DNA from 2 places in the Peribacillus sp. FW305-BF15 genome. Region 1 is predicted to be linked to the other one. Evidence: riboswitches for the same ligand, from Rfam matches in the RefSeq annotation. Region 1 holds a riboswitch; the other holds the start of a gene.
The links. Region 1 has a riboswitch for glycine ahead of AC3WLU_RS25785 (amino acid permease). Riboswitches for the same ligand answer to the same signal wherever they lie in the genome.
Positions count from the first base shown of each region.

Region 2: another riboswitch for glycine. It lies ahead of gcvT (glycine cleavage system aminomethyltransferase GcvT); the one in region 1 lies ahead of AC3WLU_RS25785 (amino acid permease).

Region 1 covers NZ_JBYSYV010000043.1:582-5,018, reverse strand. The annotation lists gene AC3WLU_RS25795 (sodium:solute symporter family protein) at 1-676, opposite strand, end outside; gene AC3WLU_RS25790 (DUF3311 domain-containing protein) at 673-873, opposite strand; gene AC3WLU_RS25785 (amino acid permease) at 1,147-2,490, opposite strand; glycine riboswitch at 2,678-2,756, opposite strand; gene AC3WLU_RS25780 (amino acid permease) at 3,265-4,437, shown strand, end outside.
Region 2 covers NZ_JBYSYV010000007.1:230,617-235,053, reverse strand. The annotation lists gene gcvPA (aminomethyl-transferring glycine dehydrogenase subunit GcvPA) at 1-699, opposite strand, end outside; gene gcvT (glycine cleavage system aminomethyltransferase GcvT) at 717-1,823, opposite strand; glycine riboswitch at 1,964-2,047, opposite strand; glycine riboswitch at 2,051-2,138, opposite strand; gene AC3WLU_RS09905 (DEAD/DEAH box helicase) at 2,515-4,203, shown strand; gene AC3WLU_RS09900 (YqhG family protein) at 4,181-4,437, shown strand, end outside.

The DNA.
Region 1 (4,437 bases):
ACTTTAGAAAACCAGGCTTGGCGGCATCAACCGCTTCAAACATCGGCTGAAATCCCCCAAAGTAATGTATCGGCAGATAAATCCCCAAAAATCCTATTATGGCGACCATCATGATATCTTTAATGACCGCGGTCCAAACTGATCCGTGTATACCGGAGATCATCACATAAATGGTAAGGCTGATCGCCCCCATCCAAACTGCCTCAGACATTGAGATGGCACCATAAGATGCTTCTGAGACAATGATCCCCAATCCTTTTAGCTGCACGACGATCACTGGGATCATCGACACCACACCGACAAGTGCAGCCAAAATTCCTAAACTGGGACTCTTATATTTGCTTACAAAGAAATCGGATTGAGACATCAGTTTATTTTCTTTGGCATATCTCCATATTTCCGGCAGGAGCCAATAGGATAATACGTAAGACAAAGTAATGTAAATTAGAACATATAGAGCGGGTGCGCCCTTGCCATAAGCCCAGCCGCTGCCGCCAAGGAAGGAGAAGGTCGTATAGATTTCCCCGGCCATCAGCAGAAAGACGAATATCGCACCAAAACCGCGTCCGCCCACCGTCCATTGTTCCAAGTCCATATCTTTTCCTTTTGAAGAGCGTATTCCTAAAAATATCGATAGAAGTAAAAATGCTAAAATGATTAAGAGAGCAATATTCATTCCTGGTCACCTTCCCGATTCCTGGGATCCAGCTTATACATGATGCCGAGTATGGCAGAGGTAAGGACCACCCACATAGCCATCCAGAACATATTGAAAGGCATCCCTAATACATATGGTTCTATTTTATTAACAAAAGGTAGAAATCCCAGTATGCCTATAAAAGGAACTAGTGTAAGAATATATATAATCTTCATTAAACAACCCCCTCCGTTTTAAATAAGGTGAAACGCCCACCAATGGGGGTTCATTCTTCAATGCCACTGATGGATGGGTGAACCAAACCGGATGGAAAATTCATACATGACGGAAAAGGTCCGATAATATATATTAGCTTACACTATTTTGATATAAAATTTAATGCAGTTGCCTGATATATTTTAGCAAAAGTGTGCAGAAAGCCGAAGGCCTAATATGTTCATATGCAGATAAAGCCTTGAATTCATATTGAGTTCAAGGCTTTATTTCCTTTAGCTATCTTTTTTTCGATAATTATATAGTATCACCAAGAGGATGAACCAGATTGGGGTCAAGAGCAGTGATAGCCGTGTAGCTTCAGCGAATAGCATAACAATAAGGATGAACAGGAATAAGCCTAAAATGACGTAATTGACAAAAGGTGTAAAAGGAGCCTTGAAAGTCGATTTGGCTCTTAGGTCAGGCCTTGTTTTCGAATATTTGATATGGGAGATCAAGATAATGCTCCATACCCATATGAAACAGATGGCACTGATGGTAGTGACGACAGTAAATGCCTGTTCCGGTATCAGCTTGCTTAATAATGCCCCTATTGATACAACGATTGTTGATGTGAATAAGGCATTGCTCGGAACAGCCTGTTTATTTAATTTTTCCAGCTTAGCTGGGGCTTCACCATTCCTGCTTAACGTATAAAGTATTCGGCTCGTTGAAAATAAACCGCTGTTGCATGCAGAAGCAGCGGATGTCAAAACGACGAAGTTGATGATCCCTGCAGCGACTGGAATGCCGATTAACGCAAAGACCTCTACAAATGGACTGCTTGTGGCATCCAGTTGTGTCCATGGGTTGACGCAGAGAATGACGAATAGTGCACCAACGTAGAAAAGCAAAATCCGGACAGGGATTTTATTGATGGCAGATGGAATGTTCTTTCGCGGGTTCGCCGTTTCTGCTGCAGAAACCCCGACCAATTCGACACCGACAAATGAGAAGACGACCAACTGTAAAGATAACAGGAATCCGGAAATGCCATTGGGGAACATGCCGCCATGATTCCAAAGGTTCGTTAGGGAAACCGTTCCGGTATTGGTATTGAAGCCGAGGATCAGAAGGAAAATTCCTACGATGATCAAGGCGATGATCGTGATTACTTTAATGATGGCAAACCAGAATTCCAATTCGCCAAAGATCTTAACGGTCAATAGGTTCAATCCTAACAGAATGACCAGACAAAGCAGAGCCGGAATCCATTGAGGGACATCAAACCAATATTGCATATAAACACCGACAGCTATGATATCGGCCATTGCGGTCATGATCCAACAAAACCAATATGTCCAACCGGTCACGAAGCCGGCCCATGGACCGACATATTCAGTTGCGAATTCAGTGAATGATGTGTACCCTGCATTGGATAAAAGCAATTCCCCCAGGGCCCTCATCACAAAAAACAAGGCAATCCCTATTATCATATAAGAGAATAATATGGAAGGACCTGCTAATTGTATGGCTTTTCCGGAACCTAAAAATAAACCGGTGCCAATGGTTCCTCCTATTGCAATCAGTTGTACATGTCGATTTTTTAAATCTCTTTTTAATTCTTGTTTAGCCAATTCGTACGCCCCCGTTTTTATAGTCTGGTAGTGAATGTTTACCTGCATGGTCTTGGAGAGAGGGACGTGATTGTCGTCCAGCTTGCCTTTCCCATTTGTTGTTTTAGTCCAATCACAATATGGACAATAAAAAAAGAGATTGGATAATACCAATCTCTTAAAGGGCTCAGAATAACAATATATCATTCGTTACTCTTCTGTCCTTTTGCCTGAGATTGTGAATCCTTCGGCGCTGCATCTTGTACAGTCTCTCCAGAAGCTGCTCCTGCTATAGTGTCATCCATAGCATTCATCGCTTGCTTGTATGCGGTTGTGAAGAAATGTCAGTCAGTGATGATTTTCCACTGCTTGATCATTTCATTATGCTTATAAAATAATATTGGAATTCTATCATCTATTTTTCGGTAGGTCAACAATTTTTTTTGAAATGAAACAGGCATTTTCTGTAGTTTAATAGTGGTCTGTATTAAACTTAAGGTCTAAGCAGAAGTGATTGTTTTCTACTCATTATGAACGATCACTATAATAAAATACTGAGCATCATTTTTTTAAAATGATATTTTTAGATTAGAAAAATCAACAAGATATTATTGGCAACTGTTTATTTCAAAAATACAATTGTATTTTTACAGAATATTTACTATTATAAGATAAGAAAACATAAATGAAGTGTTATTGGTATTTTTTCGATAGAGCATTTCTAACTGCAATAATCAATAAGTTCATGGTAAGGATAGAAAAGCATTACCGATATTGCATCTGGAGGAGTTAATCATGTCGAACAAGGAATTAAAGAGAGGGCTGGAAGCACGTCACATTCAAATGATTGCTTTGGGCGGAACCATCGGAGTCGGGTTATTCATGGGATCTGCGAGCACGATCAAATGGACCGGGCCCTCTGTAATGCTTGCTTATGCCATTGCAGGTATTTTTATATTTTTCATCATGCGTTCCATGGGTGAGATGCTTTATTTAGAACCGACTACAGGTTCTTTTGCAACCTTTGCGAGCAGCTATATACATCCTTTGGCAGGTTATATGACTGCTTGGAGCAATTGGTTTCAATGGGTAATCGTCGGAATGTCCGAAATCATTGCGGTTGGCTTGTATATGCAATATTGGTTCCCGGAGTTACCGGCCTGGATACCAGGTGTGGTCGCCATGATCATCTTGGGAGCGGCCAACCTCATTTCCGTTAAATCCTTCGGGGAATTTGAATTCTGGTTTGCACTTATAAAAATCATAACGATTATATTGATGATCGTTGCCGGCCTGGGCCTTATCTTCTTTGGAATAGGGAATGGCGGGGATGCGATTGGATTATCGAATCTTTGGGAAAATGGCGGCTTCTTTACGGGAGGCTGGACAGGATTCTTCTTTGCGCTTTCACTTGTCGTGGCTTCCTATCAAGGCGTTGAGCTTATCGGCATCACAGCAGGGGAAGCGAAAGACCCAACGAAGACCGTAACAAAAGCGATTCAATCAATTATATGGCGCATTTTAATTTTCTACATTGGTGCCATATTCGTCATCGTGACAGTATTCCCTTGGGATCAACTGGATGACTTAGGCAGTCCGTTTGTTTCGACCTTTGCCAAAATAGGTATCACTGCAGCGGCAGGCATCATTAATTTTGTGGTCATCACTGCGGCGATGTCTGGATGCAACAGTGGGATTTTCAGTGCAGGTCGTATGCTTTACACACTGGCATTGAATGGCCAAGCTCCGAAAGTCTTTGCTAAAGTATCTAAAAATGGAGTTCCGGCATATTGCACGATCGCTGTACTATTAGGGTTGGGCATCGGGGTTATCCTGAATTACCTTGCACCGCCGCAAGTATTCCTTTATGTGTACAGTGCGAGTGTTTTGCCTGGGATGATTCCATGGTTTGTCTTACTTATCAGTGAGCTTAAGTTCAGAAAGGTAAATGCCGCTGAAATGGAGAAA
Region 2 (4,437 bases), on a different contig from region 1:
GACGCCATGAATGATTTCTTCCATTTCTTTCAATGGCTCGATCCGGCCAAAAAAGTTCGGGTATTGCACGATCACTCCTGCAATGTCATCATTCGCCAATTCCCTTAAAGCAGCTAAGTCCGTCACACCGTCTTTATGAGGAATTTCGATCACTTCCACGCGTTGCCCTTTTGCATATGTCTTCACAACTTCTCTTGATTCAGGATGAACGGTTCCTGAAATGAGAATCTTCTTCCGCCTTGTCTGTCCTGAAGCAAGCATCGCTGCTTCAGCCAGCGCCGTCCCGCCGTCATACATGGAGGAGTTAGCCACATCCATACCCGTCAATTCACATATCATCGTTTGATATTCAAAGATTGCTTGAAGTTCGCCCTGTGAAATTTCAGGCTGATACGGTGTATACGCCGTATAAAACTCAGAACGGGAAAGAACATGATCGACGATGACCGGCGCATAATGGTCATAGACACCCGCACCAAGGAAGGAAGCATAATTTTTAAGGTCCGCATTCTTTGCAGCAAGCCTTGATAATTCTTTCATTAATGCAGGTTCCGATTTAGCAGGCTTGATATCGTATTCTCCTTGAAAACGAACGCTTTCAGGGATATCATTGAAAAGTTCTTCAGCAGCGGATACCCCTATCGCTTCCAGCATTTCTTGTTTATCTTGCTCTGTCATGGGTAAATAACGATGTTTCATCTAATGACCATTCCCCTCTATTTACGTGGTTTTTTATAAAAAGGTGTTTGTATTATAGCGGCTTTCAAACGTTTGGAACGGATTTCCACTTCGACTTCCGCATCCAGCACCGAAAATTCCTTATCGATAAGTACCAATCCAACGTTTTTCTTCAATGTTGGCGATTGGGTACCAGTCGTGACCTCGCCAATGACTTCATCACCGCTGTAGACCTTATACCCATGACGTGGAATGCCACGGTCAATCATTTCAATTCCCACAAGCTTCCGGGGAGCCCCTTTCTCCTTTTGCTCAGCAAGAACGGCTTTCCCGAAAAAATCAACTTCCTTATCCACTTTTACTGCAAAACCAATCCCGGCTTCTATCGGGGTGATGTCCGCCGAAAGCTCCTGCCCATACAGCGGCAGTTTCGCTTCAAAACGCAGGGTATCACGAGCGCCTAAACCAATCGGCTGAACCCCCTCTTCCTTACCGGCATCCATAATCGCCTTCCAAAGGGCAGGGCCATTTTTACTGTCGCTATATATTTCAAAACCATCTTCACCAGTGTATCCAGTACGGGATACCAGCGTGGAGATACCGTTAATCATGACATTATCCTTGAACCTGAAAAATCCAATTTCACTTAAGTCAGTACTTCCCGATAGTTTTTGTAATATCTTCTCTGCAGCTGGTCCTTGAAGTGCCAGCTGTGTATAGTCACTTGATACATTCGTAATTTGGGCATCTTCCGTTAAATTCGCTTGAAGCCAATTGAAATCTTTTTCTGTATTCGCTGCATTGACCACGAGCAGATAGTCGTCCTCAGCCCTTTTATACACGATAAGATCATCAACCGTGCCTCCGTTTTCATAACACATGGCGGTATATTGGGCCCCACCCTGTTGCAGCTTTGATATATCATTGGTCAGCATCTTCTGTAAAAAGGAAAGGCTCCCAGGCCCCTTAACATCGACTTCCCCCATATGGGAAACATCAAATAACCCCGCTTTTGTCCGTACGGCTTCATGTTCATCCTTTATACCCGAAAATTGGACAGGAAGTTCCCAGCCGCCAAAATCAATCGTTTTACCTCCGTATTCACGATAAACCTCAAATAGTGGTGTTCTTTTTAAATTGGTCAAAAAATGACCCCCTTCAGATTTTTTTAAAAATTAATTGGCTTCATTATCAAAAGCTTCTTGTCATTACGCATCAGATACAAGCTGATTCATGATGTGAAAAAAGCACAAAAAAGGACAGAGAAAGCCCGTTTGAGCTTTTTCTCTGTCCTGAAACCTGAAAGTTTACCTATGTAATAGGTTTTCCCCTTTGGTGGCCGTCCCATAACGGGCGGCGCTCTCCAGAGTTGCGTCCAATAAGAGTTCTTTTGCCTGAGAGATTCACTGCTAAGTTTGCTCCTTCGGCGCTACATCCGTAGTCTCTCCCCTTATCTTCACCCGCATATAAATGGTCTACCATTGAAAGGAAGCGAATAAGCCCCAAGCATCGGTAAAACCTTTTAGCATAAATGGAATGCATTCTCTGCCAATTCTCCTAAAACTTCAGAAACCGTTTGACTGATCTCCTTCAGTAATCTTGGATAAATTAGGAGCCTATAGCCCATACTAAGAAAACGCGAACTGCATAATCGATGTACAAACATTCTTTGTAGCGTTTGGAAATTGGAATTTTCTAAATATACTTATATCCTACCCTAAGAAACTTATCTCTGCAATATCTTTTGAAGAGAAATATTTTTCTTACTTCACATATGAAATGTTCGGGTTTTGACCTTATATTAAGGAAATTATGATTTAAGAGGGAGTTATTTCTATGAAAATCAATATATCCTTCAATTCTGAATGGAATGACGAGTTTCTGCAAAAGATGGAAAATGACGGTCCATGGGGAAATTGGGAGCTTTATAAGTTGGCGGTTCAAATGGAGGAAAACCTTATCATCCCTGATTTTGAAGGTTTACAGGCGCCCAAGCACCTTCCTCAGTTAACCCCGCTTCCCCATCAATTGGAAGCGGCGAAGCAAGTAGTGGAAAAAATGAATGGAAAAGCCATTTTGGCTGATGAGGTAGGGCTGGGAAAAACAATTGAAGCAGGCTTGATCCTAAAAGAGTATATGATTAGGGGCCTTGTAAAAAAAGTATTGATCCTTGTTCCGGCTTCCCTTGTCACACAATGGGCATTTGAATTGAATACCAAGTTTCATATTCCGGCAGTCGTTCAGAGAAAAAGTTATGTCTGGGACTCCTGTGATGTGGTCATTTCATCCATTGATACAGCGAAACGCGCTCCACATCGAGATATCATCTTTACTCAGGAATATGACTTCATCATTATTGATGAAGCTCATAAACTTAAAAATAATAAGACGAAGAACTATGAATTCGTCCAAAATCTGAAAAAGAAATTTTGTTTACTCCTGACAGCCACTCCGATTCAAAATAAAGTCGAGGAGATATTCCACCTCGTTTCGTTATTGAAACCGGGCCACTTGGGAAATGCTTCGCTCTTTTCGGAAAAGTATAAAGGGAAAGGCCGGAACATCATTGAAGATGAACACCTAAAGGAACTGGTCAACACTGTCATGATTCGAAACCGGAGGGCCGATACTGGCATTGAATGGACAAAACGGCATGTAGAAACCATCACCATTGAATTTTCTCCAACGGAACAAGCATTGTATGATGCTGTTTCCAAATTCAAGCCAATTTCGGATGGATCAAAAGGAAGCGCTTTTTCGGCTCTCACTCTCCAAAGGGAAGCATGCAGCAGCAGAGAGGCTGTCTTTTATACATTAAAGAATATGAGAGATAAATACGATCAGCCTTCCCCTGATTTTTTGGCAAAGCTTGATGATTTATTTACTAAAGTGAATGAAACGGTCCAGAACTCAAAGGCTGAAAAAGCTTTGGAACTGATCAAGAAAATTGATGACAAAGTGATTATCTTTACGGAATATAGGGCGACTCAACTATATCTCCAATGGTACCTACAGCAGAATGGAATTTCTTCTGTACCTTTCCGAGGCGGTTTTAAGCGCGGAAAGAAAGACTGGATGCGTGAATTATTCCAAAAGAATATTCAGGTATTAATCGCAACAGAAGCTGGCGGGGAAGGAATAAACCTTCAGTTTTGCCATCACTTGATTAATTTTGACCTGCCCTGGAACCCAATGAGGCTTGAACAGAGAATTGGACGGATTCACCGCCTTGGTCAGGAAGAAGATGTGATGATTTATAACTTTTCCACGAAAAATACAGTTGAAGAACATATACTGAAGTTACTATACGAAAAAATAAATTTATTTGAAAAAGTAATCGGTGAATTGGATGATATTTTATCCAAACTGGATATTAACAACATTGAAGAATATTTAATTGATGTGGTCGGCGAGTCCAAAACAGAAGGCGAAATGAAAATCAAGATGGATAATTTTTCATCGTTGATCCAATTCGCTCAATCAATGAAGGAAGGTGAGGTTCATGCAGCAACGGGAAATTCATGATTTTTTAATCACTTTCTTTAAGGCCAATGATTGTGAAATACTGGATAATGCACCAACCCACCTTACAGTGCAATTGACGATTGAGATGGATAAAGAATTAATGAACAGACCCTTTTATTGGCATTATCTAGAAAAAACAGGAGGTGTTCCGAACCCGGCACAAATCACTTTCATTACCGATCCAGGACAAGCTCCATCCGATTTAAAGGGAGAAATGATTCATTTTGGCTCCCC